4 regions of the Streptomyces sp. NPDC002446 genome follow, and region 3 is predicted to be linked to each of the others. Evidence: riboswitches for the same ligand, from Rfam matches in the RefSeq annotation. Region 3 holds a riboswitch; each other region holds the start of a gene.
The links. A riboswitch is a leader RNA that binds a small molecule or an ion and turns the genes downstream of it on or off. The one in region 3 is predicted to bind cyclic di-AMP.

Region 1 (5,085 bases), on a different contig from region 3:
GAGCTGCGGCTCGACCGCGACGAGGTGCTGAGGGTCGGTGTCACCGACAGCCATCCCCGCCGGCCGCGCCGGCTGCCCGCCGCCGTCCAGCAGGACAACGGCCGGGGCATGGTCATCATCCGCTGCCTCGCCGCGGAAGCCGGCGGGCGGCTGTCGGTCGTCCCGACCGCGTCCGGTGGCAAGACCGTCTGGATCACGATGCCGTGGCGGGTCGCGGTCCGCTGACCGTGCGCCGCTGCGGTGCAGGAACCTTTCGCTGGAGCCTGTGGCGCGGCGCCGCCGGTTCACCGGCTCGTGTGCGGCGCCCGGTGCGCCGCGGTCAGTCCAGCAGCGCGGCGGCCTCTTTGCGGGCCTGCTGCAGCCAGGCCGCGCGGGTCTCGTCGGCCGAGTCGGTGACCGTACGGAAGACGACCCGGCGCACATCGGTGACGCCCACGTACGGCAGGACGCAGGCCGCCCAGATCCGTTGCAGCGGGTCGCCGAACTCGCTCTCCTCGCGGTCGGCGGGGGTGTCCGAGGTGTTCAGGACGAGGGCCCGGCCGGCGCGGAGGAGCCCCGCGGGCTCGCCCTCGGCGGTACCCAGTTTGTAGGCGACGCCGGGCGCGAGGACACGCTGTACCCAGCCGGTGAGGACGGCGGGCGGCATACCCCACCAGTTCGGGTGGATGAACACCATCGCGTCGAGTGTCGCCACCTCCGCGCGGTGCAGCGCCAGCTGCGGGTCGTGGGCACAGGGCGCCGAGCGGACCGTCTCGGTCTCCTCGGCGGCGAGCAGCGGTGCGAACTCCTCGGCGCAGAGGTCATGTGCGCGTACCTGGCACCCGCGCCCGGACAGCTCCGCCACGACGGCGTCGAACAGGGCATGGTTGAAGCTGCCCGGCCGCGGATGGGCAAGGTACACGCCTATGCGCATGGTTCGTCCCCCAGTCGAAATGAGCCGTCATCGGCTGCCGATCGGTGCCCGGGTGCCCGGGCGCCCGCTCGGCTGATCGTCATTATGCGGGGGTGGCCGCCCCGGGGAGCCGGTTTCGGGATCACCGTGAGGCCCGGCCCGGGCCTCACGGCGTGGGGGAGTGGCGGCCGAACGCGCCGCGCAGCAGGGCGCGCAGGGTGTCCGCGGCGGGCGTGCCGCCGCCGGGGCGGTAGGCCACCGAGATCCGCCGGCGCAGCTCCGGCGGGTCCAGCCGGCGGACCCCCAGCGGGGTCACCGAGCCCTCCGCCATCATCTCCGGGACCACGGCCACTCCGAGCCCCGCGCTCACCAGCGCGCACACCACCGCGTAGCTCGGCGACTCGCAGCGCACCGCCACACTCGCCCCGGCGGCCGACAGCGCCGCCTCCACCTCGCGCCGGTTGGGGTTCGCCGGAGCCATGCTGACCAGCGGCTGACCGGCCAGCTCGGTCAGCGGCAGCCGCCCGGAGGCCGCCGACAGGGCGTGGCCCGGCGCGGTGACCAGCACCAGCTCCTCGGTCAGCAGGGGCTCCAGCGACACGCCGTCCGGCGGCGGCATCGCCGCACCCGGCACATACTCGTGCGTCAGCGCCAGATCGACCTCGCCCAGCGCCACCGCCTCGGTGGCCAGCGGTGGTACGTACTCCGTCACGCTCAGCTCCACATCGGGGTGTGCCCGGCGGAACGCGCTCAGCGCGGGCGGCAGCAGATGCGTACCGGCCGTCATGAACGTGCCGATCCGCAGCCGCCCGCCGGACAGCCCCGTCAGCAGCGACAGCTCGTGCCGGGCCTGCTCCAGCTCGTCGAGCACCCGCCGCGCGCGGACGAGCAGCAGCTCACCGGCCGCCGTCAGCCGCGCCCCGCGGTGGTGGCGAACCAGCAGCGCGGCGCCGGCCTCCCGCTCCAGCTTGGCGAGCTGCTGGGAGAGCGCGGGCGCGGTGTAGCCCAGCCGGGCGGCCGCCCGGGTGATCGAACCGGCCTCCGCCACCGCCACCAGAGCGGCCAGCCGCGTGGGGTCGTACATCACCACCTCTTTAGGCCGTCAAAGAAGATTGCCAATACCCATTAAAGGCTCTGACCAGCGAAGCTGCTCTCATGGACGGACAGCTGATCGCCTTCACCGGAGTCGCCGCGGGCATGGTCACCATGCCGGGCGCGGACTTCGCGGTCGTGGTGCGCAATGCCCTCGACTCGCGCCGGGCGGGGGTGGCGACCGCCGTCGGGGTGGCGGGCGGGCTGCTGGTGCACACCGCGCTGGCGGTCGCCGGGCTCGCGGCGGTGCTGGTCGCCGTGCCCGCACTCTTCGGCGCCGTCCAACTGCTCGGCGGCGGCTATCTCTTGTACCTCGGGTGCCGCGCGCTGATCGCGGCCGGCCGCGGCCGGGCGGCCGCCGCCGCGGATCCCGCGAGCGGCCCGGACGCCGTGCTGAGCACCGCGCAGGGGCTGCGGCAGGGCTTTCTGACCAATGCGCTCAATCCCAAGGCCCCCGTTCTCTTCCTCAGTCTGCTGCCGCAGTTCGTCCCGGCGGGTCAGCCGGCGCTGCCCCGTACGCTGCTGCTCGCCACGGTGGTCGTCGCGATGGCGCTGGTGTGGTTCCCCGCCGTCGCGCTGCTCGTCGACCGGCTGGGATCCTGGCTGCGCCGCCCGAGGGTGGCCCGCGCCCTGGAAGCCACCACCGGCGCACTGCTCACCGCCCTGGGCGGCATCCTGCTCGTCGAGCTGCTGGCCGCCTGAGGGGGGCTCCGTCCGCGCGTGGCCGGGCACGGTCCCTGTGCGCCGGCCGGAGCTCAGCCGCGCCCGCCGTGCGGCACCATCAGGACCTCGGCGCCCACCGGCACGAACCCGGCGGCGAGCACCCCGCGCACGCTGCGCGCATTGCCGGGGGCGACCTGCGCCCACAGCAGCTCGCCCGCCGGAAGCAGATGCCGGGCGGCGTACGCCAGCCTGCCGCCGAGACCGCGCCCCTGGCCGCTGCCGTCCACCTCGACGGCCAGCTCCCAGCGGCCCGCCACCCCGCGGCCGATGACCAGCGTCCCGCCGTCGGTGGTCGTCCAGGCCCGTATGTCGTCGCGGTGGCGCAGGGCGCGGGTGATGCGCGGGTGGCTCCGGTCCGTCGTCTCCACCAGCTCCAACGGCGGCGGGCCGGGCAGCGCCTCGGCGACCGTCGTCATGTCGATGTTGTTGGCCTCGCGGCCCACCCGCTCGCCCAGAGCGGTCAGGAACGGCGGGCTGAGCGGCCCGGCGAGATCACCGGGGGCTATCCGGTCGTGCACCCAGGAGGGCTCCACATCCGCGAACACCACGGCATGGCAGGTGAAGGACACCACCCCGGTGTCCCGCGGGGAGGGCGGGGGCAGCACCGTCACCGACCCGTCCGCGGGCGGGAAGCTGCCGCGGGCGGCGGCCGTCAGCACCTTGCTCAGTTGCGAAGTCACACCGTCAAATTACCGGCGACCACTGACAATTGACCGAGCGTGAGGTGAAACCGCAGGTCAGCCCACTCGTCCATACCAGACCGTGGGGCTCCAGATCCTCGCCAGCCGCACCACGTCGCCGGTCTTGGGCGCATGCCAGATCCGGCCGTGGCCCGCGTAGATGCCGACGTGGTAAATGCCGCGGGCCGAGTGGAAGAAGACCAGGTCACCGCGTCTTCGGGAGGTGGCGGGGATGTGCTGGGTGTGGCCGTACTGCGCGGCGGCGCTGCGTGGCAGGAGCCGGCCGGCGAGCTTGAACGAGTACAGCGTCAGCCCCGAGCAGTCGAACCGGTACGGCCCTTCGGCGCCGTACTCGTACGGCGAGCCCCGCTTGGAGGCCGCGACCTGCACCGCCTGGGCGGCGACGGACGCGGCCCCGGCGTCCGTCGCCGCCCCGGGGGCAAGCGTGGTCCCGCCGAGCGTGGCCAGTGTCAGAGCGGAGACGGTGCCGGCGCGCACCAGCAGATTCGGCCTATGCGTGCGCACGGTCATGCGCAAACCCTTCGTCAGCCGCCTGCGAAGGAAGACCTGTCGGGTTCGGGCAGGCGAAGATGCCCTGCCGTGCGTACGGCTTCACCCCAAGGGGTCCGTGGGCCGTGAAGGCCCGGACCCCGTCGTGCTCGGGTCCTCCGCTCCCGCCGGTCCACACCGTCGACCGGACATCCGGCACGGCGGCGGGATTAGGCGCCCGTGCGGACCGCCCCGTCGCTGTGGCGGGGTCTTGTCGTCCAAGGGATCGTCACGCACCGGACCCCCGAATTCCGAGCTGAAATCGACATGTGTGATATGGGTCACGTTTGCGCTGAATGGTTAGATTTGTTCCTTCGGGTGGCGGGGTGCGGAGTGTCGCGGTCCCGGGACCTGGGGCGAAACATCGAGGGCCGCAGGAATCCGCTCCGTCCGCGCAATTCGTCGCCTCCCGGCAAGGGGCCCGGACGCTACGCCGTCCGGGCGGCCCCGGCGCTGCGCGTGTCGGGTCACCCGTCCTCGGACGGCGGCACGGTCACCAGCCCGGCCCGGCGCTCGCCGTCCAGCACCCGCAGCGCGCGGGCCAGCGTGTCGCGATGGAACTCGCTCTCGCCCCGGTTGTGCATCAGCGTCAAGGCGTCCCGCAGTTCGGCGGCCTTGCCGACGAGCGCCTGGGCGGCGCGTAGACCGCTGTAGGTGTGGCCGCCGCGGGCCGGATTGATGCGGCCCAGCAGGTCGAGCACCTCCAGGTAACGGTCGATCAGTTCGCCCTCGGCGCGGGTCAGGGCGGGCAGCGGCGGCGGTTCGGGCGGCAGCATCCGGCTCACCCCGTAGCGGGCTGGCGGGCCGACCGCTTGCGGTTGCGGGTGAGCCCGTCGATCAGGCCGTACTCCTGGGCGGCGCGGGCGTCGAAGATCTTGTCGCGCTCGATGTCGGCGGCGATCCTCTCGGGCGTCTGGCCGGTGTGCCGCGCCAGCATCTCCACCAGCATGTCGCGGCTGCGCAGCATCTCCTCCGCCTGGATCTGCAGGTCGGTGGTCTGCCCCTGGACGGGTTCGCTGAGCGCGGGCTGGTGGATCAGCACCCGGGCGCCGGGCAGCGCCAGCCGCTTGCCGGGGGTGCCGGCGGCCAGCAGCACCGCCGCCGCGGACGCGGCCTGCCCCAGGCAGACCGTCTCCACGTCGCACGACA
Region 2 (5,085 bases), on a different contig from region 3:
ACGACGTCGATGTCGAGGATCCTCTCCTCGAAGTCGTCCGGCGGCGGGGTCTTCGTGCTGCGGCGGGCCATCGCGGCTGCGGCTCCTTCTGCTGCGTCTACTGCCGATGTCGGGAACCGGTGTCCGGGCGACACCGGTCAATCTGTCGGGTCAATCGGCCGGGGGATCAACCGGCGGGTATCTCTGAGTCTGACGCGGACCATTGTGGACCGCCCCACTGACAACGCCCACCGCGACTCCCCCTTCGGCTCCGCGGGGCCGGGCACGGCGCACGATCGGGGCCGGTCGGACGGGAACTTCGCCAGATGCCGACGCGCTTGCATACAGTGACAGAACTTCCTCGCAAGCGGATCGAAGGGACGTACATGCCCATGGGTCACACGGCCACAGAACAAGCCGGCTCCGGCGGCCTGACAGCGACCGAGCACCGGCTGGCCAACGGCCTGCGCGTGGTGCTCTCCGTAGACCACCTGACCCCGGTCGCAGCGGTCTGCCTGTGGTACGACGTCGGCTCCCGCCATGAGGTCAAGGGTCGTACGGGCCTGGCTCACCTCTTCGAGCACCTGATGTTCCAGGGCTCCGCCCAGGTCAAGGGGAACGGCCACTTCGAGCTGGTGCAGGGCGCCGGCGGCTCGCTCAACGGCACCACGAGCTTCGAGCGCACCAACTACTTCGAGACCATGCCCGCCCATGAGCTGGAGCTCGCGCTCTGGCTGGAGGCGGACCGGATGGGCTCGCTGCTGACCGCGCTCGACGAGGAGTCCCTGGAGAACCAGCGCGACGTCGTCAAGAACGAGCGCCGCCAGCGCTACGACAACGTCCCCTACGGCACGGCCTTCGAGAAGCTGACGGCCATGGCGTACCCGGAGGGCCACCCGTACCACCACACGCCCATCGGGTCGATGGCCGATCTGGACGCCGCCTCGCTGGAGGACGCGCGGGCGTTCTTCCGTACGTACTACGCGCCCAACAACGCCGTCCTGTCGGTCGTGGGCGACATCGACCCCGAGCAGACGCTGGCCTGGATCGAGAAGTACTTCGGTTCGATCCCCTCGCACGACGGCAAGCAGCCGCCCCGGGACGGCACGCTGCCCGACGTCATCGGCGGCCAGCTCCGCCAGGTCGTCGAGGAGGACGTGCCCTCCCGCGCCCTGATGGCGGCCTATCGCCTGCCGCACGACGGCACCCGTGAGGCGGACGCCGCGGACCTGGCGCTGACGGTCCTGGGAGGCGGGGAGTCCTCCCGCCTGTACAACCGGCTGGTGCGCCGCGACCGCAGCGCCGTGGCGGCCGGCTTCGGCCTGCTGCGGCTGGCCGGCGCGCCGTCGCTGGGCTGGCTGGACGTGAAGACGTCCGGCGGTGTGGAGGTGCCCGACATCGAGCGCGCCGTCGACGAGGAGCTGGCCCGTTTCGCCGCCGAGGGCCCCACCCCGGAGGAGATGGAGCGCGCGCAGGCCCAGCTGGAGCGCGAGTGGCTGGACCGGCTGGCGACGGTCAACGGCCGCGCCGACGAACTGTGCCGCTTCGCCGTCCTGTTCGGTGACCCGCAGCTCGCGCTGACCGCCGTGCAGCGGGTCCTGGACATCACTCCCGAGGAGGTGCAGGCGGTGGCCAAGGCCCGGCTGCGCCCCGACAACCGCGCGGTGCTGGTCTACGAGCCCACCGAGCAGACCGACGCCGCCGACACCGAGGAAGGGGAGGCGGACCAGTGAGCGACGCCACCAACCGCGCAGGGTCCGCCATGAGCAGCATGGACTTCCACCCCCAGCCCCGGGGTGGCGCGCCCAAGCCGTGGGCCTTCCCGGCCCCCGACCGCAGCCAACTGCCCAACGGGCTCACGCTCCTGACCAGTCACCGTCCCGGCCAGCAGGTCGTCGCCGTCGAGGTCAACCTCGTCGCGCCGCTGGACGCGGAGCCCGAGGGCCTGGACGGCGTCGCCACGATCATGGCGCGCGCCCTGTCCGAGGGCACCGACAAGTACGACGCCGAGGAGTTCGCGGCCGAGCTGGAGCGCTGCGGCGCCACGCTGGACGCCCACGCCGACCACCCCGGCGTACGGGTCTCCCTGGAGGTCCCGGCCTCCCGGCTGCCGCGCGCGCTCGGTCTGCTGGCCGACGCGCTGCGTGCCCCCGCCTTCCCGGACAGCGAGGTCGAGCGGCTGGTGCGCAACCGCCTCGACGAGATCCCGCACGAGCTGGCGAACCCGGCCCGGCGCGCGGCGATGGCGCTGTCCAAGGAGCTGTTCCCGGCCACCGCGCGCATGTCGCGGCCCCGCCAGGGCACCGAGGAGACCGTGGCGCGGATCGACGCCGCGGCCGTCCGCGCCTTCTACGACGCCCATGTGCGGCCCGCCACGGCCACCGCCGTCATCGTCGGTGACTTCACCGGCGTCGACCTGGACGCGGCGCTCGCCGACACCCTCGGTGCCTGGAGCGGCTCGACGGCCGAGCCGCTGAAGGCCTCGCCGATCGTCGCCGACGACACCGGCCGCGTGGTGATCGTCGACCGTCCCGGTGCCGTGCAGACGCAGCTGCTCATCGGCCGGATCGGCGCCGACCGGCAGGACCGGGTGTGGCCGGCGCAGGTCCTCGGCACGTACTGCCTGGGCGGCACCCTCACCTCCCGTCTGGACCGTGTGCTGCGGGAGGAGAAGGGCTACACCTACGGGGTGCGCGCCTTCGGCCAGGTACTGCGCTCCACCTCCCCCGCGTCCCCAGAGGGGGCCACGGGCGCCGCGCTGCTTGCCATCAGCGGCTCGGTGGACACCGCCTCCACCGTCCCGGCGCTGGAGGACCTGTGGAAGGTGCTGCGGACCCTCGCGGCAGAGGGGCTGACGGACGACGAGCGGGATGTCGCCGTACAGAACCTCGTCGGGGTCGCGCCGCTGAAGTACGAGACCGCCGCGGCCGTCGCCGGCACGCTGGCCGACCAGGTGGAGCAGCAGCTCCCGGACGACTTCCAGGCGCAGTTGTACGCCCGGCTCGCGGAGACCGGCACGGTCGAGGCGACCGCGGCGGCGGTCAACGCCTTCCCCGTGGACCGGCTGGTGACGGTCCTGGTGGGTGACGCGGCGCAGATCGCCGAGCCCGTGAAGGCGCTGGGCCTGGGCGAGGTGACGGTCGTCAGCGGCTAGTTGCGCCGTATGACGGCAGATCAGGTACGACCGGCGGCTCCCGTGGCGTTCACTCGCCACGGGAGCCGCCGTATGTCCGGTTTGTGATGGCTGGTTGGGTCGGTTCTTGTGGCATCCCGCACAAAAAAGCGGTTCCGTTTGCCGATCGAAAGTTGCCCCGATTAGCGTCGGCCCGGCTGTTCGTCACAACTCCGCCACAACAGTGGCACCGGACAGTCATCGCCGAGTCCCCGTACGGCGCGAGCCAGGGGAGCCGGGGACCCACATGTCCCCTGGGGTGAATCGGGCGCCTCTCCGGAGGAGCCCGTAGGAGACCTTCCTGCTCCGAACCCGTCAGCTAACCCGGTAGGCGAGAAGGAAGGAAAGGACAAGCCAGCACATGGCGTTCATACGTGCCACCGGGAAGCACCGTCGTGCGAGCCGCACCGCCCGCTCGACCCGCAACATCGCGGGCATAGCCACCCTCGCGGCCTCCGGTGTGGTCGCCTCCGTGGCCTCGCCGGCGCTGGCCGCCACCGATGAGGCACGTACCCAGGACACCGGGCTGCAGCAGGCCGTCGTCCTCGGTGACGAGCTCGCCAGCCGCATTGAGGCCCAGGCCGACGCCCAGCAGGCCGCCGCCGAGATCGCCGCCGCGAAGGCGGAGGCCGAGGCCGTCGCCAAGAAGCAGGCCGAGGAGGCCAAGCGGCGCGCCGAGGCGGCCAGGAAGAAGGCCAAGGCCGAGCGCGAGGCCAAGGAGCGCGCCGCCCGCGAGGCCGAGCGCAAGCGCCTCAACGCCTTCGTCGCCCCGCTGGGCGACTCCTACGTGTCCACCGCCTACAAGGCCTCCAGCGGCCTGTGGTCCTCGGGCAGCCACACCGGCATCGACTTCCACGCCGCCTCCGGGACCCCCGTCCACGCCGTCGGCGCGGGCACCGTGGTCGAGGCCGGCTGGGGCGGCGCGTACGGCAACAACGTCGTGGTCAAGATGAACGACGGTACGTACACCCAGTACGGCCACCTGTCGTCGCTCTCCGTCTCGGTCGGCGAGACCGTCACCCCGGGCCGGCAGCTCGGCCTCTCCGGTGCCACCGGCAACGTCACCGGCCCGCACCTGCACTTCGAGGCCCGCACCACCCCCGACTACGGCTCGGACATCGACCCGATCGCGTATCTGCGCTCGCACGGCGTCAACGTCTGACCGACCACCGGCCCCTCCGCGTCGCCTGACCTGTCGCATCGCCCGGCCAGCGGACACGTCCGCTGGCCAAAAAATATCCATGAATAACCGGAGTCCGTCGGAAAAGCCGTCCCGGTCGAATAGAGTCACGGAAATGTCGCCGACCGGCGGCGTTTCCCGGGGATTACGGCGGAGGCACGGACGATGCGAGGCCATATTTCCGCGCATGCGGTCTGCACGGCGATTCGCGAGGACATTGTCTCCGGTGCGCTGGCGCCGGGGAGCCGTCTGATCGAGGAGATCCTGGCGGCGCGTTACGGCGTCTCCAGGGTGCCGGTCCGCGAAGCGCTGCGCACCCTGCAGTCGGAGGGCTTTGTCACCACCCGCCACCACGCGGGCGCCTGCGTCGCCGAGCCCACCGAGCAGGAGGCCGCCGATCTCCTGGACATCCGCGCGCTCCTGGAGCCGCTGGGCGCCGCCCGTGCGGCCGCCCGTCGCAGCCCGGCCCACCTCAAGGTGCTGCGCGGCCTGGTGCGGCTCGGCCGCGAGCGGGCCCGCCACGGCAACCCCGCGGACCTGCGCCAACTGGACGGCTGGTTCCACGAGACGCTCGCCCAGGCCGCCGGCAGCTCCAGTCTGACCGCGCTGCTGACCCAGCTGCGACGCAAGATCGAGTGGATGTACGCCGTGGAGCCGCCGGCCCGGACCGGCGAGACCTGGGACGAGCACGGTGCGGTGCTGGACGCGGTGGCCCGGGGGGACGCGGAACGCGCCCGCGCCCTGATGGCGGCCC
Region 3 (5,085 bases):
TCCACCGGTCCGCATCTGCACTTCGAGGTGCGCCCCGGCGGCGAATCGGCCATAGACCCGCTGCCCTGGCTGCGCAGCCACGGGCTCGACCCGAACTGAGCCCGCCTGGGGGCTGAGCCCGCCCGGGGGTTCGATCCCGGGATTTCGAAGTGCGTCCGACGGGATCCCCCTGGGCTTGGATGGGGCTACCGCGTCCCCGGCGTCCCGGCGTTCCAATCTCCTGCTGCAGCGTTTCAATCTCCCGCTGCGCTGGTCGCTCCGCCCCCGCCCCCGCGCCATCGGTCCGGCTGCCCCTGCGCCCCGCCGCTGCCTCCTCCTTATACTCCGGCAACGATTACGGAGTGTAATTGATTCCCGTTGATTGTTGCACTCTGTGATGGGAGGTGGCAAGGGCGAGTGGCTGACTGGGGCTAGAGCTTTTCTACGGGGGCGTAGCGCAGGAGGAGGCGCTTGGGCTTTTCGCTGCCGAAGTCGATGGTGGCCTCGGCGTTGTCGCCGCTGCCCTTGACGCCGACGACCGTGCCGAGGCCGAAGCTGTCGTGGGTGACGCGGTCGCCGACGGCCAGGGAGACCACCTCGCGGTCCTTGGCGCGTCGGGTGGCGAAGCCGCTCGGGCCCTTGGCGCGGGCCGAGGAGAGCGTGGCGCCGACGCCCCCGCCGAAGCCGCCACCGCTGCCGCTGCCGCTGCCGCTCCGCGAGGAGAGGCCGCCCATGGACGCCGACGGTGTCGCGGGACCGGTGCGCCGCCACTGGACGTGGTCGTCCGGGATCTCCTCCAGGAAGCGCGAGGGCGGGTTGTACGACGGCTGGCCCCAGGCGCTGCGCATCGTCGAGCGGGTGACGTAGAGCCGCTCGCGGGCGCGGGTGATGCCGACGTAGGCCAGCCGGCGTTCCTCCTCCAGCTCCTTGGTCTGGCCCAGTGCGCGCATGTGCGGGAAGACGCCGTCCTCCATGCCGGTCAGGAACACGACGGGGAATTCCAGGCCCTTGGCGGTGTGCAGCGTCATGAGGGTGATCACGCCGCTGCCCTCCTCGTCCTCGTCGGGGATCTGGTCGGAGTCGGCGACCAGCGCGACCTGTTCGAGGAAGTCGGAGAGGGTGCCTCCCGTGGCCGTTCCCGGGCCTGCTTCCGGGGCCGTTCCCGGGGCCGTTTCCGGTGCCGCGGCGGCCTCGCCGCGGTCCTGCTCGAATTCCAGGGCCACGGCGGCGAGTTCCTGGAGGTTCTCGATCCGGGTCTCGTCCTGGGGGTCGGTGGAGGCCTGGAGTTCGGCGAGGTAGCCCGTGCGCTCCAGGACGGCTTCGAGGATCGTGGCGGGTCCGGCGCCGGACTCGACGATCGTGCGCAGCTCCTCCATCAGGACGTTGAAGCGCTTGACGGCGTTGGCGGAGCGGGCCGCCATGCCGTACGCCTCATCGACCCGGCGCAGCGCCTGCGGGAAGGTGATCTTCTCGCGTGCCGACAGGGCGTCGATCATCGCCTCGGCGCGCTCGCCGATGCCGCGCTTGGGGACGTTCAGGATGCGGCGCAGCGGGACGGTGTCTTCGGGGTTGGCGAGCACCCGCAGGTAGGCGAGGATGTCGCGGACCTCTTTGCGCTCGTAGAAGCGCACGCCGCCGACGACCTTGTAGGGCAGTCCGACCCGGATGAAGATCTCTTCGAAGACACGGGACTGGGCGTTGGTGCGGTAGAAGACGGCGACGTCGCCGGCCTTGGCGTCGCCGGCGTCGGTCAGGCGGTCGATCTCGTCGGAGACGAACTGCGCCTCGTCGTGCTCGGTGTCGGCGACATAGCCGGTGATCTTGGGGCCGGCGCCGGCGTCCGTCCAGAGGTTCTTGGGGCGGCGGTTCTCGTTGCGCTCGATGACGGCGTTGGCGGCGGACAGGATCGTCTGGCTGGAGCGGTAGTTCTGCTCCAGGAGGATCGTCGTGGCGTCCGGGTAGTCCTCCTCGAACTGGAGGATGTTGCGGATCGTGGCGCCGCGGAAGGCGTAGATGGACTGGTCGGCGTCGCCGACGACGCACAGCTCGGCGGCAGGGATGTCGGCGGTTCCCTGGCCGACCAGTTCGCGTACGAGGGTGTACTGGGCGTGGTTGGTGTCCTGGTACTCGTCGACGAGGACGTGGCGGAAGCGGCGGCGGTAGTGCTCGGCGACGTCGGGGAAGGCCTGGAGCAGGTTGACCGTCGTCATGATGATGTCGTCGAAGTCCAGGGCGTTGGCCTCGCGCAGCCGTGCCTGGTACATCGCGTACGCCTCGGCCAGCGTCTTCTCGAAGCCGTCGGCTGCCGTCCCGGCGAAGGTCTCCTCGTCGATGAGCTCGTTCTTGAGGTTGGAGATCTTCGCGCTGAAGGACTTGGGCGGGAAGCGCTTGGGGTCCAGGTCGAGGTCGCGGCAGACCAGGGCCATCAGGCGCTTGGAGTCGGCAGCGTCGTAGATCGAGAAGGAGGAGGTGAAGCCGAGCCTCTTGGATTCGCGGCGCAGGATGCGCACGCAGGCGCTGTGGAAGGTCGAGACCCACATGGCGTTGGCGCGCGGGCCGACCAGTTCCTCGACGCGCTCCTTCATCTCACCGGCGGCCTTGTTGGTGAACGTGATCGCGAGGATCTGGCCGGGGTGGACGTGGCGCTCGGCGAGGAGATGGGCGATGCGGTGGGTGAGCACCCTGGTCTTGCCGGAGCCGGCGCCGGCGACGATCAGCAGCGGGCTGCCCGCATGCACCACGGCGGCTTTCTGCTCGTCGTTGAGCCCTTCCAGCAGCGCCGCGGGGTCGATGGCCGGGCGGGCGGCGCCGTCGCGGTAGTACGCCTCCCTGTGCACGGGCGCGTCGAACTTCCCGTCGAAGAGGTCGGCGGGGATCTCCTCCGGGGCGGGCTCGTGCTCGTCCTCGGGGGGCGGCGGGGGTTCCTCCTCGCCCTTGTGGCCGAGGTCCGCCAGGAAGCTGTCGTCAAAGAGGCTGCTCATCGCCCACCGAGTCTAGGCCGCCGCACTGACAACGCGCCGGGGAGTGGGTGATTGCCCGTCTCGGGGGGAGCGGGGACTGCCTCGCAGGGCGGCGGGCGGGGGCGGGAACGGCCCTCTCTGGTCCTCTCCGGTCCGGAGAGGGCCGGTCCGGTTCCGCTCTGGCCCTCTCCGCTCCGGTCCACTCCGGCCCGCTCGTCCACTCCGGCCCCACCCCGTTCGGCGCGCCTACCCGAAACAGACATCTGCCGCAACACTCCCCGCGCCGCATTCAGGTCACGAAAAGGTTTCGGGCATATCGAACATCAGCCTTCACAGAAGCCACACGAGTTGGCTAACGTCCTCGCTCAGGCAGCCCGCAACCCCGCGGTCGACAGCGTCCGCACGGGCAGCCCGCGCCGAGTCCGGCCCTGCCGCCAGGCACCCGGAGCCGGGGACCCACCAGCACCACCGGGGTGAATCGATCCTGCGCCCGTCACCGACGGACGCGCGGACCGTAGGGCAAGCCTTCCGTCTGCGACACCGCCCGAACCCGACAGCTAACCCGGTAGGCGGTCCACGGAAGGAGTTGCCGGCCTTGGCGTCCCATCGCAAGCCGCGCACCAGCGTTCTCATCTCGCCCGGGAGCCGGCGTACGGCGGCCGGGCTCACCACCGCCGCACTCGCCTCGGTCACCCTGCTCTCGCAGTCCGCCGACGCGGCCCCCAGAGCGCCCAGGCCCACCATCGAAGAGGTCAAGCAGAAGGTCGACGGCCTCTACCGCCAGGCCGAGGTGGCCACCCAGAAGTACAACGCCGCCAAGGAGCGCGCCGACCGCCAGAGCGCCACCGTCAACGATCTGCTCGACGCCGCCGCCAAGCGCGCGCAGAAGATGAACGACTCCCGGCGCGAACTGGGCACCTTCGCCTCGGCGCAGTACCGCACGGGCGGTATGAACCCGACGGCGCAGCTGATGCTCGCCGAGGATCCGCAGCAGTTCTTCGACCGCAGCCACCTGATGGAGCGGCTGACCAGTCGGCAGAAGCAGGCGGTCACCGACTATCAGGAGCAGGCGGCGGCAGCGGCGCACCAGCGGGCCGAGGCGAGCCGCAGTCTGGAGCGGCTGCAGAAGTCGCAGGCCTCCCTGAAGGAGTCGAAGGCGTCGGTCCAGGGGAAGCTGGCCGAGGCCCGGCAGCTGCTGTCGCGGCTGACCGCCCAGGAGAAGGCGCGGCTGGCGGAGCTGGAGCGCCGGCGGGAGGCGGAGGCCCAGCGCAAGGCCGAGGAGGAGGCGCGCAAGCAGCGGGAGCGGGAGCGTCAGCGGCAGGAGGACGGTGGCGGCTCGGCCGGTGGTGAGACCGGCGGCGAGACCGGTGGTGGCACCAGCGACGGCGGCTCCACCGGGGACTCGTACGCCGCGAAGGCCGAGAAGGCCCTTGCGTTCGCCCGCGCGCAGATGGGAAAGCCGTACGTCTGGGGCGCGACGGGCCCCAACTCCTATGACTGCTCGGGGCTGACGCAGGCGGCGTGGAAGGCGGCGGGGGTCGAGCTGCCGCGGACGACCTGGGACCAGGTCAAGGTCGGCGAGCGGGTGGCGACCAAGGATCTGCAGCCCGGTGACCTGGTGTTCTTCTACGACGACATCAGCCATGTCGGCATGTACATAGGCGGCGGCAAGATGATCCACGCTCCGAAGCCGGGTGCCAACGTCCGGGAGGAGTCGATCTACTACATGCCGATCTACGGGAGCGTCCGCCCGGCCTGAGCCCCCCCCACGGGCCCACCCCCCACACGCCACCGCGCGGCCACCGGTTCCGGTTCTCCGGAGCACGGTGACCGCGCGGTGTGCCGTCGTGGTGCGCGGCGTGTGCCTGGTGGGGCGCACGGTGTGCCGTCGTGGTGCGCGGCGTGTGCCTCGTGGGGCGCACGGTGTGCCGTCGTGGTGCGCGCCGTCGTCAGGTCCAGAGCACGGCGATGAAGATGTTGGCGACGGTGAGCGCGCCGACCGCGCCGAACAGCGGCTTGTCGACCGTCTCGTCGTCCCGCTTGACGTAGACCAGCGCCAGGATCACCACCAGCAGGGCCATCTTGATGCCGATCTTGATGTTGTTGACCGGGTCGTCCTGGGCCTGGTTGAGGCCGACCAGCACGA
Region 4 (5,085 bases), on a different contig from region 3:
TGCCGTACGGGCCCTGTCCGTTGGGCGGCCGGGGTGCCCCTGCGGACCCCCTGCGGACGGCCTTCCGGCGGGCCCGTGGCACCCTGGTGACGGGCCCGATCCCTAATGCCTTCGGGCTGTGGCGGATCCTCGGGCTATGCTGCTCGTTGCGGGCCATTAGCTCAATTGGCAGAGCAGTGGACTTTTAATCCATTGGTTCAGGGTTCGAGCCCCTGATGGCCCACCAGTTACGGGCGGGGAGACGGGCTCTCCCCGCCCTCTGCTGTCTTTGCGGCCGCCCGGTCCGTGACCCGTCCGGCCCCCGATGATTCGCCGTGCGCCCTCGCAGCGGAAAGCCTTGGGACGTCGAGGCGGCGGCCACGACGCCGCCCGTGCGGACGACGGGCGGGAGCGGGAAGAGGCCGGTGCGATGCGGCAGGGCGACGGGCCCCCTACGGGCGACGAGGAGCGGCGGGCGCGCCGTGAGCGGATGTCCCCGCTGGCGCAGCGTCTGGCGCGCCGGCTCCCCGCCCTCCTGATCGTCGGCGGCCTCGCCTTCGACATGGCGACGCCGCCCAACTACACCGCTTCCCCCTTCTTCTCCGCCGCCCCGCTGGTCGCGGCGCCGCTGCTGTCGCTGCGCTCCACCACCCTCACCGCCCTGGCCGCCATGGCCGGCGAGGTCTGGGTGGTGGTCTACCGCAGCGCCGCCCAGAACTACCGCCAGTCGGTGACGGAGGTCGTCACGGTCTTCGTCGTCGCCCTGCTGGCGCTCGTGATCAACCGGGTGGTCCGGATGAGCGATGCCCGGCTGGCGTCCGTACGGGACGTCTCGGAGGCCGCCCAGCGCGCCGTACTGCCGCTGCCGCCCGAGCGGCTGGCCGGGCTCGCGGTCGCCGCCCGCTACGTGGGCGCGCGGGCGGACGCCCGGATCGGCGGCGACCTCTACGCGGTGCAGGACACCCCGTACGGCGTACGGCTGATCGTCGGCGATGTCCGCGGCAAGGGTCTGGAGGCGGTGGAGGCCGCGGTGGTCGTCATCGGTGCCTTCCGGGAGGCGGCGGAGCAGGAGGTCACGCTGGAGGCGGTGGCCGGCCGGCTGGAGCGGGCGCTGCAACGGGAGGGCAGGCGGCGCGCGGGGCTCGATGAGTACGAGGGGTTCACCACGGCCGTGCTGGCCGAGATCTCCGCCAACGGGCAGTCGCTGCTGCGGGTCCTCAACCGCGGCCACCCGGCCCCGCTGATGCTCACCCCGGACGGCGGGCTGCGCGAGCTGGCCCCCGCGGCGCCGGCGCTGCCCCTGGGGATGAGCGAGGTGGCGAGCTGGCCGGACCGGTCGGACGAGACGTTCCTGCCGGCCGGCTCGCTGCTGGTCTTCTTCACCGACGGGGTGACCGAGGCCCGCGACCTCCGCGGCTGTTTCTACGACCCGGCGGGCCGGCTGCGCGGCCGCCGCTTCGCCGGTCCGGACGACCTCCTGGACGCCCTCGTCGCGGATGTCGCCCGGCATACGGGCGGGGCGCCGGCGGACGACATGGCGCTGCTGGCGGTGCAGCGGCCCATGGGGGAGTAGGGCGGGCGGCGGGGCGGTTCAGTGCTCCGGCGCGGCCTGCGTCACCGGCAGCCGGTGCAGGCTGTGGCCGTGCTGGCCGGTGAGCGCGACCGGGCGCTCGTCCAGGGCGAGGGTGAGCAGCATGCCGTCCCCAAGGTGCCCGGCGGGGGCCTGCGGAGCGGTGATCCAGGGCAGGACGGAGTGGTACTCGTTGGAGATCCAGTGTCCGCCGCCGGGCCGCCCGTCGAGCAGCGACCGTACGGCCCGCGCGAACTCCTCGCGGCGGGCGGGCGGGAGGTAGGTCAGCACGGCGCTGTGGAAGACGACCAGCGTCGCCCCGGCCGGTGCCGTGGCGGCCAGCGCGGGCAGCTCGTCGATCAGGTCGCCGCGGACGATCCGCGGCCGCGGCGCCGCCCGTACGGCCTCGACCGCCGCGGTCAGCCGCGCCGCGCGCGCCTCGTCGCCGGGCCAGACGAGCGACTGCAGCCACCGCAGGTCGTCCGGCTCGCCGGCCGGGTCGAGCGGGTTCAGATCGATTCCGGCGCGCCAGACGATCTCCGGCGGCCGCCCGGGCAGATCCCCGGGCGCCCAGTCCGTACGGCAGGTGAACTCCACCGGGCCGTCCGGCGCCCCCGCCTCGGCGAGCGGGCGGCCTTCGTGGTCCGTGTAGCGGTAGCGGTAGCGGTCGGGGTGCAGGCACAGCCCGGCCGACGCGCCGACCTCCAGCAGCGCCAGCGGCTGCGGCAGACGGGCGAGCAGCGGCAGCAGCGCGGCGCAGCGGCCCGGCTCGTTGGTCTGGGTGGCGCGCTGCATGATCACCGCACGCACCTCGTCCCAGTGCCGGATCGTCCACTCGCGCCAGCGTCCGTAGGCGGCCTCGCCACGCGGGCCCTGCTCCGCGTGCGGGCCGTCGAGATGACGGACGGCGGCGAGCAGGAGGTTCGGCTGCTGCTTGTTGCCGGCGGGCAGCGACCCCGCCAGCAGATCGCAGAACTCCGGGTCCTGGCTGATCCGCGCGCTCAGCTCCTCATGGGCGTCGGAACGTCCCCGCGCCTCCCGCCAGGAGAACTCCCGGTAGCGCTCCGCCACATCCCGCGGGCCCGGGGTGGTACCGCCGTTGACGTGCCGGGCGGTCCCGGCGTTCCCCGCGCTCTCGACGTTGACGACCATGATCCGACGTTACGCTCTCACGCTGCGTAATCGCCGAGCGCCCCTCCGCATAACGACTGACGCACAATCAGCACGAGATCGTTTAGAAGTGTGCGGTCAACTCGCCCGGTTTACGGCCAACGTGGCCGGAAAAGTCCAGGCCATGACTCATGTGCAGCGGTTAAAGGATTCCCGGGAAGGCTTGGAAAACAGCCGCGATCTCTATTACTGTCCGATAACGCAGCGCGGTCGTCCCAGCCGTCGCAAGTGGCGGCACCGCGCGCCGACGCCGAATCCCGCACGCGCTTTTCACGCACCTCCAGCACCTCGAACTGCACCAAGGGAACCGGGGAACCACCACCTTGGGGTGAATCGGACGCCTCCGCCAGAGGGTGCCCGTAGGAGACCTTCCTGCTCCGAACCCGTCAGCTAACCCGGTAGGCGAGAAGGAAGGAAAGGAGAGCGCCCCCGTGGCGTCCAACAGGCCTGCCCCCGAGGCTTCGTCCGCGTACCGACTCGACGACCGAGGTGCCTTCGACGGCCCCGGTGCCGCGGCGGGCACCGCGGATATCGACGGCGACGGCCCGTGGGAGGAGTGGAACCCGACCGAGGAGTCGCTCCGCCCCGTCCGCGGCAAGCACCGGGTGGCCAAGCAGCGCGGCGGCGGACTCGCCCGCAGCGGCACGGTCCTGGGCGTCGGCGTCATCGCGGCGGTGGGCGCGGGCGGTATGGCCACCGCCGAGGACCGCCCGCCGGTCCCGATCTCGATGCCCGACGTCGGCGGTATGGCCGAGGACATCTCCGACAGCCTGCCGGACGCCGAGTCCCTCCCCGGTATCGGCACGCTCATATCCGACTCCGACCCGGGTTCCGCTTCGGCCGCCGATTCCGCCGTAACGGCCTCCGGAGACGACGCCGCGGGCCCCGCCGCCGGTCCGCTCACCCAGGCCACCCAGGCGGGCGCGGGCGGTACGACCACGACCGCCGGCGAGGCGCTGCGCAGCCGCATCCTCCAGCAGGCCGACGCACAGCAGGGCGCCGCCGAGGAGGAGGCCCGCGACGCGGCGCAGGCGGCCGCCGTCAAGGAGGCGGAGACGGAAGCGGCCGCCGCCCAGGAGACGGCCGAGAAGGCCGCGGCCGCCAAGAAGGCGGCGGAGCTGAAGGCCAAGCGCGAGGCCGAGGAGGAGGCCCGCCGGAAGGCGGAGGCCGAGCGCCTCGCCGAGCTGGCGAAGAGCTTCCTCGCCCCGGTCTCCTCCTACACCCTCACCGCCAGCTTCGGCCAGGCCGGCGACCGCTGGGCCGCGGACCACACCGGCCAGGACTTCGCCGCACCGACCGGCACGCCCGTCAAGGCGGTCCACTCCGGCACCATCACCCAGGCCGGCTGGGCAGGTTCGTACGGCTACCGCATCGTGCTCACCCTCGACGACGGCACCGAGATCTGGTTCTGCCACCTCTCCTCGATGGTGAAGACCTCCGGCAAGGTCAGCACCGGCGACGTCATAGGCCGCGTCGGCGCCACCGGCAACGTCACGGGCCCGCACCTCCACCTGGAGGTACGCCCCGGCGGCGGCGACCCGATAGACCCGATGCCGTGGCTGCGCGAGCACGGGGTGAACGTCTGAGGGGTTGCCGGGGGCAGTCCAGGACCCCAGGGGGCCAGAGCCCCTGGGGTCCAGGGGGTCAGGGCTCATGGGCTCAGCGGGACAGGGCTGCTGGGGCTCAGCGGGCCAGGGCCCCTAGGGCCCGACGGGCCAGGGCCGTTGGGAATACTCGCGCTCGGGAATACTCGCGCCCCTCCCGACGCTGCAACAACGCATGACCTCGACACACAGCACCCCGCAGGGCACCGGTTCCACCCCGCAGGGCACGGGCTCCACCCCGCAGGGCCCGCGGAACCGGACCCTCGGCTCGCTCTCCGTCTCGCCGCTCTCCCTCGGCGGCAACGTCTTCGGCTGGACGGCCGACGAAGCCGAGTCCTTCGCCGTGCTCGATGCGTATGTGGCGGGCGGCGGCAACTTCATCGACACCGCCGATGCCTACTCGTTCTGGGTCCCCGGCAACAGGGGCGGCGAATCCGAGACCATCATCGGCAACTGGCTGACGTCCCGCGGCAACCGCTCCGACGTCGTCATCGCCACCAAGGTCGGCGCCCACCCCGACTACAAGGGCCTGAGCGCGGCCACCATCAAGTCCGCGGTAGACGAATCCCTCACCCGTCTCCGCACCGACTACATCGACCTCTACTACACCCACTACGACGACGAGTCGGTCGAGGTCTCGGAGTTCCTCAGCGCCCTCGACGACCTCGTCCGGGCCGGCAAGGTGCGCGAGATCGCCGCCTCCAACATCTCCGCGCGGCGCCTGGAGGAGTCCCTGGCCTTCTCCGCCCGCGAGGGCCTGGC

Region 1: it holds a riboswitch for cyclic di-AMP, as region 3 does, so the genes downstream of both, ACWD6P_RS35615 (C40 family peptidase) here and ACWD6P_RS25400 (NlpC/P60 family protein) in region 3, are expected to answer to the same signal.
Region 2: it holds a riboswitch for cyclic di-AMP, as region 3 does, so the genes downstream of both, ACWD6P_RS30615 (M23 family metallopeptidase) here and ACWD6P_RS25400 (NlpC/P60 family protein) in region 3, are expected to answer to the same signal.
Region 4: it holds a riboswitch for cyclic di-AMP, as region 3 does, so the genes downstream of both, ACWD6P_RS30445 (M23 family metallopeptidase) here and ACWD6P_RS25400 (NlpC/P60 family protein) in region 3, are expected to answer to the same signal.

What each region holds. Positions count from the first base shown of each region.
Region 1 covers NZ_JBSFYC010000121.1:5,058-10,142, reverse strand. Annotated here, with positions in the region: gene ACWD6P_RS35640 (ATP-binding protein) at 1-225, shown strand, start outside; gene ACWD6P_RS35635 (NAD(P)H-dependent oxidoreductase) at 320-913, opposite strand; gene ACWD6P_RS35630 (LysR family transcriptional regulator) at 1,059-1,976, opposite strand; gene ACWD6P_RS35625 (LysE family translocator) at 2,048-2,686, shown strand; gene ACWD6P_RS35620 (GNAT family N-acetyltransferase) at 2,740-3,387, opposite strand; gene ACWD6P_RS35615 (C40 family peptidase) at 3,445-3,918, opposite strand; cyclic di-AMP (ydaO/yuaA leader) riboswitch at 3,923-4,110, opposite strand; gene ACWD6P_RS35610 (hypothetical protein) at 4,404-4,712, opposite strand; gene ACWD6P_RS35605 (ATP-dependent Clp protease proteolytic subunit) at 4,718-5,085, opposite strand, start outside.
Region 2 covers NZ_JBSFYC010000074.1:21,123-26,207, reverse strand. Annotated here, with positions in the region: gene ACWD6P_RS30630 (DNA gyrase/topoisomerase IV subunit A) at 1-71, opposite strand, end outside; gene ACWD6P_RS30625 (M16 family metallopeptidase) at 372-1,712, shown strand; gene ACWD6P_RS30620 (M16 family metallopeptidase) at 1,751-3,133, shown strand; cyclic di-AMP (ydaO/yuaA leader) riboswitch at 3,344-3,499, shown strand; gene ACWD6P_RS30615 (M23 family metallopeptidase) at 3,513-4,313, shown strand; gene ACWD6P_RS30610 (GntR family transcriptional regulator) at 4,497-5,085, shown strand, end outside.
Region 3 covers NZ_JBSFYC010000050.1:52,167-57,251, reverse strand. Annotated here, with positions in the region: partial or broken gene ACWD6P_RS25410 (M23 family metallopeptidase) at 1-99, shown strand, start outside; gene pcrA (DNA helicase PcrA) at 411-2,960, opposite strand; cyclic di-AMP (ydaO/yuaA leader) riboswitch at 3,344-3,527, shown strand; gene ACWD6P_RS25400 (NlpC/P60 family protein) at 3,535-4,698, shown strand; gene ACWD6P_RS25395 (hypothetical protein) at 4,889-5,085, opposite strand, start outside.
Region 4 covers NZ_JBSFYC010000073.1:23,696-28,780, reverse strand. Annotated here, with positions in the region: tRNA gene ACWD6P_RS30460 (tRNA-Lys) at 151-226, shown strand; gene ACWD6P_RS30455 (PP2C family protein-serine/threonine phosphatase) at 470-1,552, shown strand; gene ACWD6P_RS30450 (DUF2332 family protein) at 1,571-2,701, opposite strand; cyclic di-AMP (ydaO/yuaA leader) riboswitch at 2,994-3,139, shown strand; gene ACWD6P_RS30445 (M23 family metallopeptidase) at 3,151-4,305, shown strand; gene ACWD6P_RS30440 (aldo/keto reductase) at 4,499-5,085, shown strand, end outside.